4 regions of the Bradyrhizobium sp. LA6.8 genome follow, and region 3 is predicted to be linked to each of the others. Evidence: riboswitches for the same ligand, from Rfam matches in the RefSeq annotation. Region 3 holds a riboswitch; each other region holds the start of a gene.
The links. Region 3 has a riboswitch for cobalamin ahead of ABIA90_RS01805 (DUF1636 family protein). Riboswitches for the same ligand answer to the same signal wherever they lie in the genome.

Region 1: another riboswitch for cobalamin. It lies ahead of ABIA90_RS16030 (TonB-dependent receptor plug domain-containing protein); the one in region 3 lies ahead of ABIA90_RS01805 (DUF1636 family protein).
Region 2: another riboswitch for cobalamin. It lies ahead of ABIA90_RS00610 (TonB-dependent receptor); the one in region 3 lies ahead of ABIA90_RS01805 (DUF1636 family protein).
Region 4: another riboswitch for cobalamin. It lies ahead of ABIA90_RS15990 (ribonucleoside-diphosphate reductase subunit alpha); the one in region 3 lies ahead of ABIA90_RS01805 (DUF1636 family protein).

What each region holds. Positions count from the first base shown of each region.
Region 1 covers NZ_JBEPQQ010000003.1:501,235-506,257, forward strand. Annotated here, with positions in the region: gene ABIA90_RS16025 (DUF6925 family protein) at 1-791, opposite strand, end outside; gene ABIA90_RS16030 (TonB-dependent receptor plug domain-containing protein) at 863-2,980, opposite strand; cobalamin riboswitch at 3,095-3,308, opposite strand; gene ABIA90_RS16035 (hypothetical protein) at 3,384-3,605, opposite strand; gene ABIA90_RS16040 (hypothetical protein) at 3,723-3,980, opposite strand; gene ABIA90_RS16045 (hypothetical protein) at 4,083-4,295, opposite strand; gene ABIA90_RS16050 (hypothetical protein) at 4,448-4,624, opposite strand; gene ABIA90_RS16055 (adenylate/guanylate cyclase domain-containing protein) at 4,751-5,023, opposite strand, start outside.
Region 2 covers NZ_JBEPQQ010000001.1:139,492-144,514, reverse strand. Annotated here, with positions in the region: gene ABIA90_RS00630 (efflux RND transporter permease subunit) at 1-127, opposite strand, end outside; gene ABIA90_RS00625 (efflux RND transporter periplasmic adaptor subunit) at 124-1,557, opposite strand; gene ABIA90_RS00620 (FixH family protein) at 1,642-2,034, opposite strand; gene ABIA90_RS00615 (hypothetical protein) at 2,137-2,502, opposite strand; cobalamin riboswitch at 2,735-2,942, shown strand; gene ABIA90_RS00610 (TonB-dependent receptor) at 3,068-5,023, shown strand, end outside.
Region 3 covers NZ_JBEPQQ010000001.1:438,185-443,207, forward strand. Annotated here, with positions in the region: gene ABIA90_RS01795 (cobyric acid synthase) at 1-1,432, opposite strand, end outside; gene cobO (cob(I)yrinic acid a,c-diamide adenosyltransferase) at 1,456-2,091, opposite strand; cobalamin riboswitch at 2,132-2,353, shown strand; gene ABIA90_RS01805 (DUF1636 family protein) at 2,450-2,824, shown strand; gene cobW (cobalamin biosynthesis protein CobW) at 2,821-3,870, shown strand; gene cobN (cobaltochelatase subunit CobN) at 3,870-5,023, shown strand, end outside.
Region 4 covers NZ_JBEPQQ010000003.1:491,460-496,482, forward strand. Annotated here, with positions in the region: gene ABIA90_RS15985 (ribonucleotide-diphosphate reductase subunit beta) at 1-245, opposite strand, end outside; gene ABIA90_RS15990 (ribonucleoside-diphosphate reductase subunit alpha) at 323-3,226, opposite strand; cobalamin riboswitch at 3,349-3,566, opposite strand; gene ABIA90_RS15995 (nuclear transport factor 2 family protein) at 3,954-4,403, opposite strand; gene ABIA90_RS16000 (RraA family protein) at 4,405-5,023, opposite strand, start outside.

The DNA of each region.
Region 1 (5,023 bases), on a different contig from region 3:
AGCTCCGGCAGCCCATAGAGTTCGAGCAGCGCCTGGAAGGCTGTGTGATGATCCGGCCGAAAAGCGCGCTTGCGGCCGAGCTGAACGCGGAGCGGATGGGCCGGATAGAGATGCGCGCAGGGGATCCACCCCTCAGGCAGCGGCTCGGTGGCGGCATGGGTGCGGCGATGCGCGAGCAGCTTTGGCAGGACGTGGGTGTGCGGGCCGTCAGGGCTTCGCCCGCCCGGCGGCGGGATCGGCTGGAATACCTCGGCGCGCCCGATGCGGCTGATGAAGACGCGGTGCGGATTGGCGGCCAGAATGATCCGCATGGCGTCGCTTTCGGGCGCGAACGCGGATTGGCCCGTGCGGCTCCTGAGCGCGGCGACGGCATCGGCATCGCTGACGCGGATGCAGGCGTCGATCTGCAACGTTCCGAGGCCAAGGTCGAACAGGATGCCGCTGCGATCCCTCGTCAGGAGCGCCTCGACATCCGGACCGAGCTCGGTCAACACGGTACGACCACTCATGGCGCTGGCTTCATGCGGAAGACACAGCGCGATGCGGTGGCTCCAGCTCTCCGTGGTCGGCGATTCCGATGCGATCAGGCGCAGATCCGGGTGGGAGACAACGCGTATCCCACCCATCTGCGTCACGGCGCTGATCCCGTTGCGAGACTGCTCCATATCGAAGGCCTCACCGGGCTCGCGTGTGAACTCGGCAATGGCACCGAACGTGCCGACGCTCCAGCCGGCCTCAGCGTCGGCAAGCTGGCTTGCGATCAGGTCCATGAGCGGATCAGCCGTCGTCATGAGGCTTCTCTCTCTCTCTCTCTCTCTCTCTCTCTCTCTCTCTCTCTCTCTCTCTCTCTCTCTCTCTCTCGCTATCTGACGTCGTAATTCGCCAGGCGAATGCCGCCATAGACGCCCAGTCCCGGCTGCAGAAAGCCGGTCGGATTTTGATAGTGCACATTGGCGAGATTATCGACCCGGTCGAACACCTTCACCTGGTCGGTGACCAGATATTCGGCTGCGACGTTGACGACAGTGTAGGCCGGAGCCAGCAGACGCAGAATGCTGAAGTCGCGGTTACCATCGACGAAACTCCCGACGTGCAACACGGTTGCGGACAATGTGAGCGGGTCGATCGGATTCCAGATGACATTTGCGCTCCACTTCTCCTTCGGACGCCTCAGCAGCTCCAGTCCGGCCGTCGCATCCACCGCGCGGGTAAAAGTGTAGTCGGCACGAACGCGAAGCCGGTCCGTGATCGCAGCCGCGACGAAGCTCTCCGTGCCCTCCGTGATCGCCTTGCCGATATTGGTGTTGGTGCTCGTGAATGTCACGGGATCGAACGTGCTCTGGATCAGGTCCGTGATGTTGTTGCGGAAGTAGGTCGACCCGAAGCGAACGCGATCGCCAAACAAGGGTTGCTCGAAGCCGGCGTCGTATCCGACGCTTTCCTCGGGCCTGAGGTTGGGATTTGCAAAGAAGAAGAACGCGGGAAAGCTGACGTAAAGCTGGTTGAGCGTTGGCGCCTTGAACCCCGTGCCGTAGCTTCCCTTGAACTTCATATCCGTGACCGGCACGATCACGGCAGACGCCAGACGAAAGGTCGGATGTTCCCCAAACCGCTCGTTATCGTCCTGCCGGACGTTGGCCGTGAAGAAGACGCGATCCCGGAACTGGGACTGCAGCTCCATATATCCGGCCTTGTTGACGTTTTGCGCCGAGACCGTCGCCGTTTGCAGTGTTTCGGTCTCATGCTCCGCACCAATGATGACATTGTTGTTGGGCGCGAGCTGGGTCGTGGTGTGCCAATCATACTTGACGCGGTCGCCGGTCGTGATCGTGGCCATCGCGTTGCCGGGCGAGATGTTGTAGTTCCAGTGATTGGTGTAGTTGACGCCGAAATAGCTTTTCATCCGGTCGTCGAGAGCGGACCAGACCGCCTCCCCGCGCGTGAAGAGCTGGTGCACCGTCTGCGTGCTTTGCGCGGCCGCGGGAAAGCTCGCGGATGTGACGGGATCGAAGGTGTCTCCGGTAAAGCGCAGGGTGGCGTCGGTGTACCGCGCGACGCCGTTGAGCGTCATGTTTTCGCTCAATTCGGCGCCAAGCTTCGTCGAATAGGTCATGTTGTCGTAATAGTTGCCGATCGCCTTCTGCCCCGGCGGGAGCAATTCGACCGGCGTCACAGGCACGTCGTTCGCGTGGAAATGCGCGACGTTGAAGGCATAGTTGAAGTGGTCCTGTGAACCGCTCAGACCTGCAGTTTGATTGAACGCTCCGAACGAGCCTCCCTCGACCGAGCCGGTGGCGCGGGCGGGACCGTCGCCCTTCTTCGTCACGATGGAGATCACGCCACCCAGCGCGTCTGCGCCGTAGAGACCGCCCTGCGGACCGCGCAGGACTTCGATCTGCTGAATGTCGGAGGTGAGCAACTGGCCGAAATCAAACGAACGGTTCGGGTTGCTGGGATCGCTGACATCGATGCCGTCGATCAGGACCTTGGTGTGGTTGGAATTCGTTCCGCGCATGAAGATCGACGTCTGTCCGCCCGGACCGCCGGTCTGCACGAGGTTCAGGCCAGGAACCGCGCTCAGCGCATCGGATGCGGTCCGGCGCTGATCGCGCTCGATGTCTCTGGCGGTCAGAACCGTCACCGAGCTCGCAACCAGATTGGTCGGAGTGACAACGCCCGTCGGACTGACGACGACCGTCGGAAACAGGTTGGCCGCGGATACCCCGGCAACCGGGGGCGACGCCGGCACCGGCCCGGGCTTCGGCAGCCGAGCGACGCGCCGCTGCTCGGGCTGGTCGGGCGCAGGCCGCGCGGCTCGCGGCTTGGCCGGACGCTCGGTCGGCGCGACCTCGACCGGCGGCAGCAGATCGGGCGATGCCGACTGCTGGGCCTGGGCCATGGTCAGATCGAGCGAATACAGGGAAACGAACGCGACAACGCCGGCGCGGAAGCGCCTGGCGGCAAAGACAATACGGGACACTCTTGTAACCTCGGTATGACGTCAGTGGCACGTCACAGCGAACGAGGTTTCACGGCGGAGCGTTCGATTGCTCCGGTGAAGCTAATGTCTGTACTCCCCGACCGACATCTTCGCGTGTGACCACGGCTGACGGCAGGTCTCCTGGCTCGCGGGTCGTTACCTTACGTCGCCTTCCCAGGACCGAGATTCCCAGTGGCATATGACGAAAGATTCACCGCTTACAGTTGCGGGGGCAGCCGTGGCGTTGAGAATATCCCGGTATCGGGAAAACCTCGCACCACGTTCCCTTTTGATCTCCGTGAGGAGAACCGTCACCGGCCAATCTACGGGGCGGGCAAGCGAAGAGTCAATCGGCCGGTTGCATCACGGTCAGAGCGCCGCACCGGAGATTGAGCCGGCGCAATCAGGCCGGCTCCCGCTCCGAACGCGTCCTGATCATCGCCCGCTCGCCGGCATCGACGAGCTGGCCGATGCCGGTGCGGCCTGTGAGCGCGCAGCGGATGATGTTCTCGGCAACGGACCTGCGAAAGCAATGGTCCTCTCCGACCGGGCGATTGCGGCAGACCCGATCCAGCGCCAGCTTCATGTTGATCCGGGTGCGGGTGTCGAAATGCTCGTTGATCATTCGCAGGGCCTCGATGCGTTGATGTCGGAGCGGAAACGCGTCGGCGTAGGCCGGGTTCCAAAAACGGACCGCGCAAGGCGTTGACTACGCCCCCCTCTTGGTCCTGTGACGGGCGGGCTACGCCCGCCCTCTTGGCCGCTGGGCCTGAGCCCAGGCCGCGGTGACGTCGCGCAGCGGAGCGTCGATGCGCCGGATCGGGGTCAGCTCACCGGAGGCCGAGATGATGGCGGTCTCCTCGCGGCGACAGCGCGGGCATACGAAGCGGACCTCGTGCGGCGACGCCGACCAGCTCGAACGTTTGACGTTGGCCGCCATCGGCCATGCATCGCAATGCGAGCACGACACCAGGAACCGACCGGGATCGAGCATACCCATTCCATAGGACTCCGCGTCCTGCCTGCCGCTTCAATGACTAACCCATGTGAATCGTTCCGGTGCCCGAGCACCCTCAGCGCTAGCTCCAGCCAGCGCCGCCGCTCAGTGGGCACCCTTGAGGGTGCATGACGTGGTGCAGGTGACGGTGTTGCCGTGGTCGCACGCCTTGCAGGCGGCAACGCACTGGTTCATGTCGCGGGGATTGTAGGAGCTGTAGTTCCGCATCGCACAGACCGGGGTCGAGCCGGTGATGTCCTGCTCCTGGTTGCAGGCGGCCGTCATGAGCGCGAAGATGAGGACTGCGAGAAGGCGCATGGGATTGCCCTGGTGAGGAGCGGCAAAGCGACGTCAGCGAGATGCGCTGCACCGCAACGGACCTCGGCATTCCCAATGCGAGCAATCATGATCGCGACGCTCGCATCCTCAAAGGATGCGCGCCAAACATTAAGAACGGATTGCAGGCGGCGTCAGGCCGCGGCCTTGGTCGCGATCGCCTTCCGCATATCCACCGCCAGCTGACGATACTGCTCCGAGAGTCTCAGATAGAACTCGCGCTTGGTGCTGTCGGTGGCGAGCTTGGCAATCAGCTCGCATTCGGCGGTGAGCGTCTCGAACCGTTCCAGCCTGTCATGAAGTTCTGTCATCGGCGTGTCCCCATCAAACGCCACAAGGGACGTCAAACCTAAGCCTGAGAAATAGGTCACGGCGAACATCGTTATCGAGTAGAAACGTTTTTTCCAGCAAGGGCGGTGCCGGCCCGGCAAGGACGGCTATTTCTGCTCCAGCCGCCAGGCGCCATCCCAAGCTGCGTCCGGCGGATTGGCCTCGAACTGCGCGATGCGGCCGAGCAGCGTGCGCGAGGGACCGTCGCCGGGCACGGCTTCGAGCGCTGCATTGAACGCGGCGCGAGCCTCGTCGAAGCGCTGCGCGCGGTAGGCGGCGAGGCCTTCGGCGTAGCGCGCGCGCAGGCTCTCCTGCGGGACGCTGAGCCCGTGCGCCTTGCTCATCACCTCGAAAATGGCCTGCGATGCGCTTTGGCCGGC
Region 2 (5,023 bases), 300 kb from region 3:
AGAGGTCCGGGATCGCATCCAGCGGAAGGTGAACCAGGGCATAGAGGCCGGCGGCGGCCGCGAAGCCGGTCCCGAACAGCACGAGCAGCAGATTGCGCGCCGACCAGGCGATGATGCGGGCGATCATTTGTGATCTCCCGTTGCATTGCCAGGGCCGGCGTCGGTGGCCTGGGACGCCGCCTCGCCAAACCCCTTCAGCGCCGCCTTCAGGTTGCTTTCCGCATCGATCAGGAAGTTGGCGGAGGTCACCACCGCCTCGCCGTCCGCGAGACCCTGGCGCACCTCGACATAGCCGCCGCCGCGACGGCCGAGCTTGACTTCCCGCGGCTCGAAACGCCCTTCCCCCTTGTCGACGAGCACGGCCTGCCGGCTGCCGGTGTCGAGCACCGCGCTGTCCTGTATCGCCAGGACCGGCGCGGCATCGGCCGTGTCGATGTCGGCATCGACGTACATGTCGGGCAGCAGCACCGCGTCCGGGTTGGCAAGCTCGATCCTGACGCGAACGGTTCGCGTGTCGCGGTTCACCTGCGGATAGACGACAGCGATTGTCCCGGTGAAGGTTCGGCCGGGGAAACTGCGCGCGCGCACCGCGACTGACTGGCCCACCGCGATGTTGCCGAGATCGCGCTCGGCCACGTCGACCAGCGCCCAGACCATCGAGGTGTCCGCGATCCGGAACAGAACGTCGCCGGGATTGGCCCGCATACCTTCGATCGCGTTGCGTTCGAGCACGACCCCGTCGCGCGGTGCAGACCAGCGTATGGCGACGGGCGCGGTGTGCGTCTTGTCCATCTCCGCAATGACGGACTCGGGAACGTCGAGATTGACCAGCCGCTGTCGCGAGCCGCGGCCGTACATCTCGACACCGCCGACCGTCTTGGAGGTGATCGTCGCGAGATATTCCGCCGCCGCGGACACCACCGCCGAACTGTAGATTTCCATCAGCGGCTGGCCGGCCTTCACGCGCGTGCCGGTCGTCACATCGGCGACCTTCTGCACGAAGCTTTCGGCGCGCATCGCGATCACCGACACGCGGCGTTCATCGAGCTGGATCGTGCCGGGCGCCTTCACCGAGACCCGGATCGAGCGCCGCGCGACGGGCTCGGACTTCACGCCCGCGCGCTGGATCTTGCCGGGCGACAGCTTCACCGTGCCGTCGTCGGTGTCGTCGCCTTCGTAAACGGCGACATAGTCCATCCCCATCGGATCCTTCTTCGGAACGGTCGACGTATCGGGCAGCCCCATGGGATTGCGGTAGTAGAGGATCTTTCGCGGCGAAGCCGCTTGCGCCTTCGGCAGCGCCGGCGCGACGGCCGCTCCATCGTTGTCGTAGACCGGCAGATAGTCCCGCCCGCGGTCGTCCTTCTTCGGACCCGCAGACCAGAGCGACGCGCCGCTTGGATCGCGGTAGTAGAGCGGAGTTCGCTCCGCGGCGGCCGCAGCCGATGATATGTCGGCCTCAGCGAGCCAGCCCGCACCGTTCGAATGCCAGTAGTAGCCGGCCAGGACCAGGCCGCCGCCCAGCGCAAGTGCCGTCAGGAGACGCAGCGTTTTCATGTCGTGTATCCGCGCACCCGGGAGCGCGCGTCCGTGTGAAGGAAAAGGGGGAATGTCGGGCGCTGCCGGGCAGCGCCCGAACGCTCACTTGACCGCCGTGACGATCACCTTGCCGGTGACGGTCTCCGGTTCGCCCTGCACCTTCACGGACAGCGTCATCTGGTAGCGGCCGGCCATCGGCAGGTCCGTCTTGAAGGCGTACACACCCGGCTCCCTGGACGGCAGCGGCGCGACCGCCGACTCCATCTCGGCCATCCCGTCCGGAGCCATGTCGAGGCGGGTCTTGAAGATGACCGCGTCCGGTATCGGCTTGCCGGTCTGCTTGTTCGTCAAGCGAACGGCGAGCGTGACGTCTTCGCCCTTCTTCATCTGCGGAGTGACGGGCTCGAAGGCGTAGTCGCCCGCGCCCGCCATCGCGGCGGAAGCGGCAAGCGAAAGGGTGGCGGCGAGAGCCGCGGTGCTGATCTTGGAAAGCATTGTCCTGTCCTCATGAATTGATCTTTCGCCGTGGCGCGCGAAGCGCGCACGTCAGTCGTCGTCGCGAGCAGGCCTGCCGCTCGCGTCTCGGGCTTTGCGAGATCAGATTCGAGGAGGTCGGAAAGGAGGACTGGCGCCGCGGAAGGAAACGACCTGATCCGGGGGGATAGCCATCGTGCTGGCCATGACGGCGAGACGTTCGAACGCCACGGGCCTGACATCACCGAGCGCGATGATCCCACCGACGCAGCAGAAGCCCATCCCGCACTTGTAGCCGCCGCTATGGGAGCCCGTGCCCTTCATGTCGGGACAACAATCGTCCATCGACATGTCGGCGTCGCCGCTCATGTGCATGGCCGTCTGCATGCCATCCGACGACATTGCGAGGTTCGCCGCGGACGCGCCAACCGGCAGCATCGCCAGGGATATGGCGATGGCGACTGCCAGGATGGTACGGACGAACTGCATCAATATCGACTTGCCTTGTCGGGCCGGAACTCGGCCTCAGTAGCATATTCGGACACCAAAGGCAGTCATTGATCGTGGTCAAGCGTTCGTTACCCAGGCTCGCACGGAGGCCGGGTTGGACGTTTCGACGCAGCCCCCTCGGACTATCGTGCAAAACAGCAACACAAGGCCACCATCGACCGACCGGCCCGTCCAGCAGCCCGCGCGGATGTTGACGCGCTCATCCCCTGATGCCAGTTTCGTGATCGGTAGTGTCCGCAAGGACTCTTCAAGGGAATGCGGTGCGTCCACCTCAGTGGGCAATTCCGCGGCTGCCCCCGCAACTGTAGGCGGATAGCCGACGACCAAACGAACCACTGGAGCCCCGCTTGGGCCTCTGGGAAGGTGGTCGAAGGCGATGACCCGCGAGCCAGGAAACCTGCTGCCAGCCATGGTCACGCGCGAACGCATTGGGCGGGGTGCCCTGATGTCGGACAAGTAGCCGGTGCATCCGCCGCCTGGGGCGAAGGTGGATGACTAAGGCAACCGCGGTGACGGTTTGTTTGCGTCGCCGCAGAGCGTTGTTGTGCAAAATCTTCATTTCCGTGCTGGCGCAAGGCCAGCGTTATCGCGTGCTTTCCTGATTACTCTGCTCTCGTCGGTATCCTTGTCGTCCGCGGCGCTCGCGCAAAGCGCGGCGCAGGACAACCGCTCCCGGGAGGTCGGCCCGGTGATCGTGTCGCCGCCTGCGCCGCGACAGGCTCCTGCCGTCAGCCCCGGCACTCAGAAGCAGCGCGCGGCCCGGCGCGCCGCGGGACGCAATCGTGGCGCCCCTGCTGTCGCCGTTCCGGCCACGCAAGCTCCGAGCGGCCCGGTGCAGACGCCGCTCAACACGGCAGCCGTCACCGACGTCGTCTCCCGGCTCGGCATCACGGCGCGCGAGATGCCGGCGACCGTCGAGGTCATCAGTCAGCGGACGATGCAGGACCTGGGCATCCGGACCACGACCGACGTCGCCAAGGCTGCAGTCGGCGTCACCGGCGGCGATGCGCCAGGCGCGCCCGCCATCTTCTCGATGCGTGGCTTTTCCGGCGACCAGATCTCCACGCTCTACAACGGCATCCCGATCGGGCCGTCGACCATGACCGGCCGTCCCATGGACGTGGCTGGCCTCCAGCAGGTCGAGATCATCAAGGGACCGGACTCGCTGGTGGCGGGCCTCGGTGCGACCGGCGGCGCCATCAACTACGTGAACAAGGCGCCGCACACCGGACCAATCGTCAACGACGCCTTCACCTCCTACGATTCCTTCAACGGCTATCGCGCCGGTTACGGATCGGGCGGCAGCACGCTGATCAACGGCCTCGACTACCGCTTCGACATCAGCCATTTCAACAACAAGGGCTTTATCGACGACACCTATTCCAAGCTCAGCAACGTCTCGGGCCAGCTGAACTATCGCGTCAACGAGAACCTGAGGATCTGGGGCGCGACCGAATACAGGCAGGACAACGACCGCTTCTACTGGGGAACGCCGCTGGTGCCGGCGAACGCGCCGGGCATCGTGCCGACGTACGGCGTCGTCTCCGGCCTCTGGAGCAACTATTACCTCGGCGGCGGCACGCCGGTCCCGGTCACCATCGACGCGCGCACGCTGACCACGAACTACAACGTGCTCGACAATCACAGCGGCGCCAACGAGCTCTGGCTGCGCAGCGGCTTTCAATGGGACATCACCAACAACATCTCGCTGAAAAGCCAGGTCTATGGCTATGACGCCCACCGGCACTGGTTCAACAACGAGATCTCCTCGTTCGACCAGACCGTAGGCAATTTCGCAGGCGCGCAGAGCATCTACCGCGAGCGCCTGGCGCTCGATCACGCGCAGCGGCTCTACGGCAACATCACCGACCTCACCGTCAATTCCAACGTCGCCGGAATGGACAATCGCTTCGTCGCCACCGTGGCGGCGAGCAGCAACCAGTTCAACGTCTCGCAGGACACGCTGTTCTTCAATGACTACGTCAATCTCCTCAATCCGGACCGCGGCCTCTACGGCCCGCGCAGCGACGAGAAGATCTACACCCATCTCGACACCGCCTCGCTGTCGTTCGAGGACCGGCTCAAGCTGACCTCGACCTTCGCGCTGATCGGCGGCATCCGTTTTGAGAATATCGAGCTGTCGCGGACCCGCTTCGACGAGAATGGCCTCCTGAAAGCCAACTATCCTTTCTCGAAGACGTTCAATCCGGTCACCGGACGCATCGGCTACACCTGGGACATCGCGCCCGGCGTGATGCTTTACAGCCAGTATGCGACGGCAGCCGACCCGACGGTGGCGAACATCTTCATCCTCAGGCCCACGACGCCGCTGCTGCTCACGACGTCGCGGACCTACGAGACCGGCGTGAAGCTGCTGTCGGCCGACAAGCGCGCGGAGGCCACGTTCTCGGCCTTCGACATCGAGCGCAAGAACGTCTACGTCCCCGAAAGCGGCATCCTCTTCAACGTCGCCGGCAAGATGGCCTCCAAGGGCGTCGAG
Region 3 (5,023 bases):
GCAGGCCGCCGACGTCGAGATGCTGTTCGATGTGATCGGCGAGGGCGTCGAGCGCGCTCTCGACCCTGCTGTGATAAGGCTCGTCGCCTGCCGGAATGTCGAGCTTTGCGAGATACGCCTTGCGGAAATCATCCGACGTGAACAGGCCGTGCAAATAGCTGCCTTGCACGCGGCCATCGCGCGAGATCGCGCCTTCGGGCTCGCCGTTCAGTTTCGCAAACGGGCGCGCGCGATCCGGCCCATCGGTGCGGCCGATGTGGATTTCGTAGGCCTCGATAGGCTGGTCCGTGGCGGCATGCACGGCCGCGACGCGCGTCAGCGTCTTCTGCGGGCTCATCATTGTGGCGACGTCCAGAAGTCCGAGGCCCGGCGTGTCGCCGGCTGGGCCTTCGATGCCATCGGGGTCGGCGACGCTGCGCCCGAGCATCTGATAGCCGCCGCAGAGGCCAAGCACATGGCCGCCGCGGCGATGATGCGCCAGGAGATCGATGTCCCAGCCCTGCGCGCGCAGGAAGGCGAGATCGCCGCGGGTGGATTTCGAGCCGGGGATGATGACGAGGCGGACGTCGCCGGGGATGGCTTCGCCCGGCCGCACCATCACGAGATCGACGCCAGGTTCGAGTTTCAGCGGATCAAGATCATCGAAATTGGCGATCCGCGACAGCGCGAGGCAGGCGATCTTGCACTGGCCCGGCTTTCGCGCATCACTCAGGCCCAGCGCGTCCTCGGCCGGCAGCTCGCCGGCGCGCGCGAACCAGGGCAGCACGCCAAGGCCGCGCCACGCGGTCTTCTGCTCGATCAGCTTGTAGCCGTCATCGAACAGCGAGGGGTCGCCGCGGAACTTGTTGATGACGAAACCCTGGATCATCGCGGCATCGTCGGGGTCGATCACCGTCTTGATGCCGACGAGCTGGGCGATGACGCCGCCGCGGTCGATGTCGCCGACCAGCACGACCGGCACGTCGGCCTTGCGCGCAAAGCCCATATTAGCGATGTCGGCCTTGCGCAGGTTCACCTCGGCCGGGCTGCCGGCGCCTTCGACCAGCACCAGATCGGCGCGCGCTTTCAGCCGCTCGAAACTTTCCAGCACCGCGCCCATCAGCGAAGGCTTCATCGCCGCATATTCGCGCGCACGTGCGGTCGCGATGCGCTTTCCCTGGACGATGATTTGTGCGCCGACATCGGTCTCGGGCTTCAGCAGCACCGGGTTCATGTCGGTGTGCGGTTCGACGCCGGCGGCCAGCGCCTGAAGCGCCTGGGCGCGACCGATCTCGCCGCCGTCGACGGTGACGGCCGCGTTGTTCGACATGTTCTGCGGCTTGAAGGGCAGCACGCGCAGGCCGCGCCGCGTGAAGGCGCGGGCGAGGCCGGCGACGATGAGCGACTTGCCCACGTCCGAGCCGGCCCCCTGGATCATCAATGCGCGCGCCATGGTGTTTTCAGAACCTGGCGTCGTCAGAACTCGACGCCGGCTTGCGCCTTGATGCCGGAGCGGAAGGGGTGCTTGACCAGCGTCATCTCGGTGACGAGGTCGGCGATCTCGATCAGCTCGTCCTTCGCATTGCGCCCGGTGAGCACGACATGCGTCATCGGCGGTTTGTGCGTTTTCAGGAAGTCGACGACCTCGGCGATGTCGAGATAGTCGTAGCGCAGCGCGATGTTGATCTCGTCGAGCACGACCATGCGCAGATTGGAATCCGATATCAGCTCCTTGGCCTTCGCCCAGCCGGCCTGCGCCGCGGCGATGTCGCGGGCGCGGTCCTGCGTCTCCCAGGTGAAACCTTCGCCCATCGCATGGAACTGGCAGAGCTCGCCGAAATGGCCGGTGAGCAGGCGCCGCTCGCCGGTGTCCCAGGCGCCCTTGATGAACTGCACGACCGCGCAGGGGAAGCCATGGGCGACACAGCGGACGATCATGCCGAAAGCGGAGGAGGACTTGCCCTTGCCGGCGCCGGTGTGGACGATGATGAGGCCCTTCTCGCCGCTCTTGGTCGCCATGATCTTGTCGCGGGCAACCTTGATTTTCGCCATTTTCGCGGCGTGGCGGGCGTCGGTTTCCTCGGCCGTTTGGGTATCCGGTTCAGGCGTCATCTGACAGGGTCCTTCGGCTTGACAAGAGGCGGCCGGGGGCAAATGGTGGCCCGGCGTTGGTTCCTGTCCTATGACAGGCGAAGAGGGAATGCGATAGGGTCCGAATCGACAAGATTCGGCTCCAAACTGCAGCCGCCCCCGCGACCGTGACCGGAGAGATGCCCGAAGCCACTGATCCCCCAGGGGATCGGGAAGGCGGGGATCGAAGGGCCAAAAGCCCTGCTCCGCAAGCCGGGAGACCTGCCAGCGCGGACGAGTTTTGGACCGGCGGACGGGGTGTTCCGCGACGGGGAAACGGACCTTCGGGGGAATGGTCCGTGTGCCTCTTCGCCTCCCGCTGTTTATCCTGGAAGAGGCGATGACCGTCACACTTCACGTCTGTATTACCTGCCGTGCCGGCCAGACGCTCGACGAGGGTGAGACGACGCCCGGCAAGCGCCTGCATGGCGCGATCCTCGACGCCGGCGTGCCGGATGGCGTCAATGTGGTTCCCGTTGAATGCCTGTCGGCATGCAGCCAGGGTTGCTCGGTTGCGCTCAGCGCGCCCGGCCGCTGGTCCTATGTCTATGGCCGTCTCTCAGAGGCCCATGCGAGCGACGTGGTCGCGGGTGCTGCGGCCTATGCCGCCGCGCCCGACGGCCTCGTGCCCTGGCGCAGCCGTCCCGAAATCTTCCGCAAGCAATCGCTTGCCCGCATTCCCCCCATTGCCGTGTTGCCGGAGGCCGCCGAATGAACTCGCTCGCAAAAGTCCCTGTGACGGTGGTCACGGGTTTTCTCGGCTCCGGCAAGACGACGCTGATCCAGCATCTGCTCGCAAACCCCGACGGCAAGAAGCTCGCCGTGCTCGTCAACGAGTTCGGCAGCGAGGGCGTCGACGGCGAGATCCTGAAATCCTGCGCCGATGCCAATTGTCCGGAAGAGAACATCGTCGAGCTCGCCAATGGCTGCATTTGCTGCACCGTTGCGGACGATTTCATCCCGACCATGGAAAAGCTCTTGGCGCGGCCGGTGAGGCCCGATCACATCCTGATCGAGACCTCGGGCCTGGCGCTGCCGAAGCCGCTGCTGAAGGCGTTCGACTGGCCGGAGATCCGCTCGCGCATCACGGTCGACGGCGTGATCGCACTCGCCGATGCCGAGGCTGTCGCCGCCGGTCGTTTTGCGCCGGACCCGGCTGCGGTGGAAGCGCAGCGCGCGGCGGATGGAAATCTCGATCACGAGACGCCGCTGTCGGAAGTGTTCGAGGACCAGATCGCCTGCGCCGATATCGTGCTGCTGACCAAGGCCGATCTTGCGGGCGCTGCAGGGATCGAAGCGGCCAAAGCCGCCATCACCGCCGAGATGCCGCGCCGCGTGCCGATGCTATCCGTCACCGATGGCGTGATCGATGCGCGTGTCATTCTCGGCCTCGGCGCCGCCGCAGAGAACGATCTCGCCGCGCGCCCCTCGCATCACGACGGCGAGGAGGATCACGAGCACGACGATTTCGCCTCCGTCGTGATCGATCTTCCTGAAATCAGCGACATCGACGCGCTGGTCGCGTCGGTGCAGCGTCTTTCGCGCGAGCAGAACGTGCTGCGCGTCAAGGGCTATATCGCGGTCGCGGGCAAGCCGATGCGCCTGTTGCTGCAAGCGGTCGGCGAGCGCGTGCGCCACCAGTTCGACAAGCCCTGGGGCGCAGCTCTCAGGCAGTCGAAGCTCGTCGTGATCGGCGAGCACGGCGATATCGACGAGGCCGCGATCAAGGTCGGACTTGGGCTTTCAGGATCTGGTATCTGATGCACGTCGTCTTCCGCGAGAGTCGCGGTCTCGAGGAGACCGCGACGCCAAGGGACATCGGCCAGGACCCGGCCGATCTCGTGGTGCTCTCGTACTCGGATTCCGACCTTGCCGCGTTCGCGGCCGGCTGGCGGCGCGGCCGCAACAACCTGCCGTCGCTGCGGCTCGCCAATCTCGCGGAGCTGCGGCATCCGTTGTCGGTCGACACCTATATCGAGCGCACGCTGTCGCAGGCACGCGGCATCCTGGTGCGCCTGATCGGCGGTGAATCCTACTGGCCGTACGGGCTCGCGGCCCTGCAGCAGCTGGCGAAGGACCGCAACATCGTGCTGGCCGTGTTGCCGGCCGACGGCCGCGACGACACGCGGCTCGATGCCTACTCGACCCTGCCGGTTTCGACGCTGCGCCGGCTCAAGGTGCTCTGCGACACCGGCGGTCCCGTTGCAGCCCAGGCCGCGATCGCGCAGCTCGCGCTGGCCTCGGGCCTTTACGCGGGCCCGGTCGTCGGCGAGATGAACCTGCCTGAGATGGGCTTTTACGATCCCGCGCGTGGCGTCATTGCTGCGCCGATGGCAGGCGAGGGAAAGCCGCTCGCGCTCGTGACCTTCTATCGTTCCTATCTCACCGCCGCGGATACCGGGCCGGTCGACGCCCTGATCGCGGCGCTGCGCGAGCGCGGCTTTGACGCGTACGGCGTGTTCGTCACCTCGCTGAAGGCTTCGGGCGTTGCGGACTGGCTGCGGACGTATTTCGCGGCGAGTCCTCCGGCCGCGATCGTCAACGCGACGGCGTTCTCGGCGATGGGCGACGACGGCACGACACCGTTCGATGCTGCATCATGTCCCGTCTTCCAGGTCGCGCTCTCATCGGCACGGCGCGAGGACTGGGCGGAATCGCTGCGCGGCCTGTCGCCCGGCGATCTCGCGATGCATGTGGTGCTGCCGGAGGTCGACGGCCGCCTGTTCGCAGGCGTGGTGAGTTTCAAATCGGCGGCGGAGCGTGATCCCGATCTGCAATTTTCGCATCTGGCGCACCGGCCCGATGAGGAGCGCGTCAAGGCCGTCGCTGCGCGCGTTGCAGCCTGGCGACGCCTCGCCGAGACGCCAGCCGCCGGGAAGCGGGTGGCGCTCGTGCTCTCGAACTATCCGGGCCG
Region 4 (5,023 bases), on a different contig from region 3:
TCCCGCGACTTCCATAGCGCGATGTCGGCCTGCATCGAGACTTCGGTCGGCATCCAGTGATTGTTGCAGCCTGAGAGATACTTCTCCCAGGCCCATTTGTACTTCAGCGGAAGCAGCTGGTTGACGTCGGCGCGGCAGTTGATCATCCGCTTCTCGTCGACCGAGACGCGGCCGCCGGCGCGATCGATCGCACCTAGGCCGGTCGGGTCGGCCGGCTCGAGCTTGAGCTGGGTCTGCGGACGCAGTGCGGTGGCGAGACTTGAGACGGCAGGAGCGGCCTGCCTTGGTTTCGGTATCGGACCAGTCGAGCATCGTCATCTCCTCACTGGCACGCTTCGCATTCGGGATCGTCGATCCGGCAGGCCTTGATGCCGTCGAGGTCCGGTGCCGCTGCGGTCGGCATCATGATCGGCGCGTGCGACACTGCCACTGACGCTGACACCGCATTGAGCTTTCCGTCGGTGCCCTTCAACGTCGATTTCTCGACATGCGTGGCGCTGCGCGAGCGCAAATAGTACGTCGTCTTCAAGCCGCGCCGCCAGGCCAGCCGGTAGAGCGCATCGAGCTTCTTGCCGGAGGGATTGGCGATGTAGAGGTTGAGCGACTGCGACTGGTCGATCCATTTCTGCCGGCGCGCGGCCGCCTCGATCAGCCAGGCGCTGTCGACCTCGAAGGCGGTGGCGTAGAGCGCCTTCAGATCGTCAGGAACGCGGTCGATCTGGCCGACGCTGCCGTCGAAATATTTGAGGTCGGAGACCATGACCTCGTCCCAAAGCCCCCTCGCCTTGAGGTCGCGGACCAGGAACTCGTTCACGACCGTGAAGTCGCCGGACATGTTCGATTTCACGAACAGGTTCTGATAGTTCGGCTCGATCGACTGCGAGACGCCGCAGATGTTGGAGATCGTCGCCGTTGGCGCGATCGCCATGACGTTCGAGTTGCGCATGCCGCTGGACGTGACCTTCTTGCGGAGGCGATCCCAGTCGAGTGTTGCGGAGCGATCGACGTCGAGACCACCGCGCGCGTCGGCGAGAAGCTGGATGGAGTCGAGCGGCAAGACGCCCTTCGACCACAGCGAGCCCTCGAAGCTCGGATAGCGTCCGCGCTCCGCGGCGAGATCGGACGACGCTTCGATCGCGTGGAACGAGATTGCTTCCATGCTGGTGTCGGCAAACATCACGGCAGTGTCGGACGCAGTTGGAATGCGCTGGACCTGAAGCGCTTCCTGAAAGCCCATCAGGCCGAGCCCGACGGGACGATGACGCATGTTGGAGCGGCGCGCTTCGGGGATCGTGTAGAAATTGATGTCGATGACGTTGTCGAGCATCCGGACGGCGGTGGTCACCGTCCGCTTCAGCTTGGCTTGGTCGAGTCCATTGGGACCGACATGGTTGAGCATGTTGACGGAGCCGAGATTGCAGACCGCGACCTCGTCGCCCGAGGTGTTCAGCGTGATCTCGGTGCAGAGGTTCGAGGAATGGATCACGCCCACGTGGCGTTGCGGTGAACGCAGATTGCAGGGGTCCTTGAAGGTGATCCAGGGATGACCGGTCTCGAACAGCATGGTCAACATGCGACGCCAGAGGTCGCTCGCGCGCACGGTCTTGAAGACGCGCATGCCGCCGGCTTTCGCCTTGGCCTCATAGGCCTCGTAGGCGGTCTTGAACGCCTCGCCGTAGAGATCGTGCAAATCGGGCGTCTCGTCCGGCGAGAACAGCGTCCACTCGCCATCGCCCTCGACCCGCTGCATGAACAGGTCCGGCACCCAATTGGCGGTGTTCATGTCGTGGGTACGGCGGCGGTCGTCGCCGGTGTTCTTGCGCAGGTCGAGGAACTCCTCGATGTCGACGTGCCAGGTTTCCAGATAGGCGCAGACCGCGCCCTTGCGCTTGCCGCCCTGGTTGACGGCAATCGCGGTGTCGTTGGCAACCTTCAGGAACGGAATAATGCCCTGGCTCTCGCCGTTGGTGCCCTTGATGTGGGCGCCGAGACCACGGACCGGCGTCCAGTCGTTGCCGAGGCCGCCGGAATATTTTGCCAGCAGCGCGTTGTCCTTGATCGACTTGAAGATGCCGTCGAGGTCGTCCGAGACTGTCGTGAGAAAACAGGACGACAATTGCGGACGCAGCGTACCCGAATTGAACAGCGTCGGCGTCGAGGCCATGAAGTCGAACGATGACAGCAGATCGTAGAACTCGATCGCCTTGGCCTCTCGGTCGATCTCGCGAACCGCAAGACCCATCGCGACGCGCATGAAGAAGGCTTGCGGCAGTTCGATCCGCTTGCCGCGGACGTGCAGGAAGTAGCGGTCGTACAGCGTCTGGAGGCCGAGGAACTGGAAGTTCAGGTCGCGCTCGGGCTTGAGTGCAGCCGCGATCCGGCCGAGGTCGAAGCGGGCCAGTTCAGGATCGAGCAGTTCGGCAGCGATGCCGGTCTTCACATAGGCCGGGAAATATTCGGCATAGCGCACAGCCATATCGGCCTGCGAGGCGAAGGTCGGCACGGCATGGACATAGGACAGCACCTCGCCGCGCAGCTTGTCGAGCAGCAGGCGCGCGCTGACATAGGCGTAATTCGGCTCCTGCTCGACCAGCGTGCGCGCGGCCATGATCGAGGCCAGCGCCAGTTCGTCCTGGCTGATGCCGTCGTAGAGATTGCGGGTGGTCTCGGTGAGCACGGGTGCTGCGGAGACGCCGTCGAGACCGGCGCAGGCTTCGCCGATAATCAGCGCGAGCCGCTTGGTGTCGAGACCAACGCGCGAACCGTCGGCGAGCGTGACATGAAGTGCCGGCGCGACAGCGGGCGTCGCTTCCGCGGCCGCCTCCTCGGCGCGCTGCCGCGACCGCTCCTCGCGGTACAGCACATAGGCGCGTGCGACCTTGTGGTGCTCGCTCCGCATCAAGGCGAGTTCGACCTGGTCCTGCACGTCCTCGATATGGAAGGTGCGTCCCTCGCCTGCCCGCCGCATCAGCGCAGCGACGACTTCGGCCGTCAGCTGCTCCACGCTCTCATGGACGCGGCGTGAGGCGACCGCGCTGGTGCCTTCGACCGCAAGGAAAGCCTTGGTCATGGCGACCGCGATCTTGGCGGAATCGAACGGCGAGACTTTTCCATTGCGGCGGATGATCTGCATGGCCGGCTCGCTCGAAGCAGGCGCAAGCGATTGTGGACGCAAATGAACGATAGGTGCGGAAGCGGTGTCCGCGTCGTGCAGATTCAGTGACATCAAAGGGCCCCGTGATGCGCGCGTTGTGTTTAAGCGGGGCTGTAAGGAAGGACGCTGCAGAAACGCCGGCAGCGGAGTTGCCGGGCGGTGCATGCAAGCGACCGCCGGACACCCCGCCCGTGGACGTTCAGATTGTCGCGGCAGGTCTCCTGGCTCGCAGGTCGTCGCCCACTTCCCGTCTTCCCGGTGCGAAAGGCACCAGTGACGATTGTTCGGAAGCAGCTCGCTGCTGACAGTTGCGGGGGCAGCGCCGGAATTCCACGCTCTCGCGCGGTTCACCGGCTTCCCTCTTAGCCACTAAATCTTGCGATCCAGCGGAACCGTGACGCCCACATGTGGTGACATATGCAGCCGGGTGTCAACGATTCGTTGCGGGTCATGAGCCCTGTTCCCTGTGGAATGCGGGAATTCGCACTTGGATCGCTCTTCAGCCTGGCGCGCTGCGTGACCCACGGCCCGATTGCAGGATCACACAGCCCGGCGCGACGCTGCCGCTGCATGTCGCCTCGCAGCTGTTCACCAGCGACGCCACTGTCGCTTCCAGCACACGCAGCTCCGCAATTTTCGCCCTGATCGCACCGAGGTGCTTCGCCGCAAAGGTCCTCGTTTCGCTACACGGGGCGCATCGCTGGCCGGCGAGCCAGACCGCGCTGGTCAGCCCGATGCGCGTCACCATGACGGCGGTGAAGGCGCCCTCGCCGCTAAGGAACGGCGTGGCCGCCCGACGCTATTCGGACGAAAGGTGATAGCCGCGATCGCGATAGTCGAAATCGACGAGCTCGCAGATCCGGGCCGAGGGATCGGCGGGCGCCGCATAATAAGCCCTGATCTCCTTGATGCGTCCGCTCGCCCCTTCGAACGCGTACCATTCGTCGCCGCGAAGCGCCGTGCCCTGCTTGCGCTTCCAGTGCGTCCATTCGATCACGGCTTCCGGCGACGCCGACGAGCAAAGAATCTTTTCGATCGTCCATTGCGACCCGAGATTCTCGACGCACCAGATCCATTTGCGCGCGATGGTATCGGCGCCACGCCATGGAATGTCCGGCAAGCCGGGCGGGAAGTAGTGAACCGCGTCCGCCGTGAAGCAGGCCATCAAGGCATCGTAGTCGGCGGCGTTGCAGGCGTCGAAATAGCGACGGATCGTCGCCTCCATGGCGGCGGGCGATGTCTTGCTCATGTCAGGCTCCCGCCCGGATCGTCGTGGCCCGCGCCGGATCCGCACCGGCCTTTTTCCAGGCCTCAAAGTCGGCGCGCACGGCGAGTGTGGGCGGATAGACGCCGTAGAGCGGCTCGCCGGCACTGATACGATACGACAGGTACTTCTCGAGCTGGTCCCGCCTCTCGCAGAGGTCGGCCATTTCGGCGGCCAAATGCCGTGGCACGACCGTGATACCGTCACCGTCACCGACGATGATGTCGCCCGGGTAGACCGCCACGTCGGCGCAGGCGATCGGAATATTCAGATCCGCGACGCGATGATACGACAACCGCGTCGATGCCGTGACCTGCCGGGCATAGGCGGGGAAATCGAGCCGCGCCAGCTCCTGGCCGTCACGAAACGCGCCATCAGTGACAATGGCCGCGGCGCCCCGCACCTTCATCCGCGTCGGCAGCATAGCGCCCGCGGAGGCCGCGCGCGGATCGTTACGGCTGTCGATCACCAGGACATGGCCGGGCGGGATGCTCTCGACCGCTTCCCACTGCAAATTGTCCGCGTTCGGATACGGCGTGAGCGTCTCTATAGTATCGAGATCCTCTCGCGCCGGGATCATCCGCATGGTGAAAGCTTCACCGGCG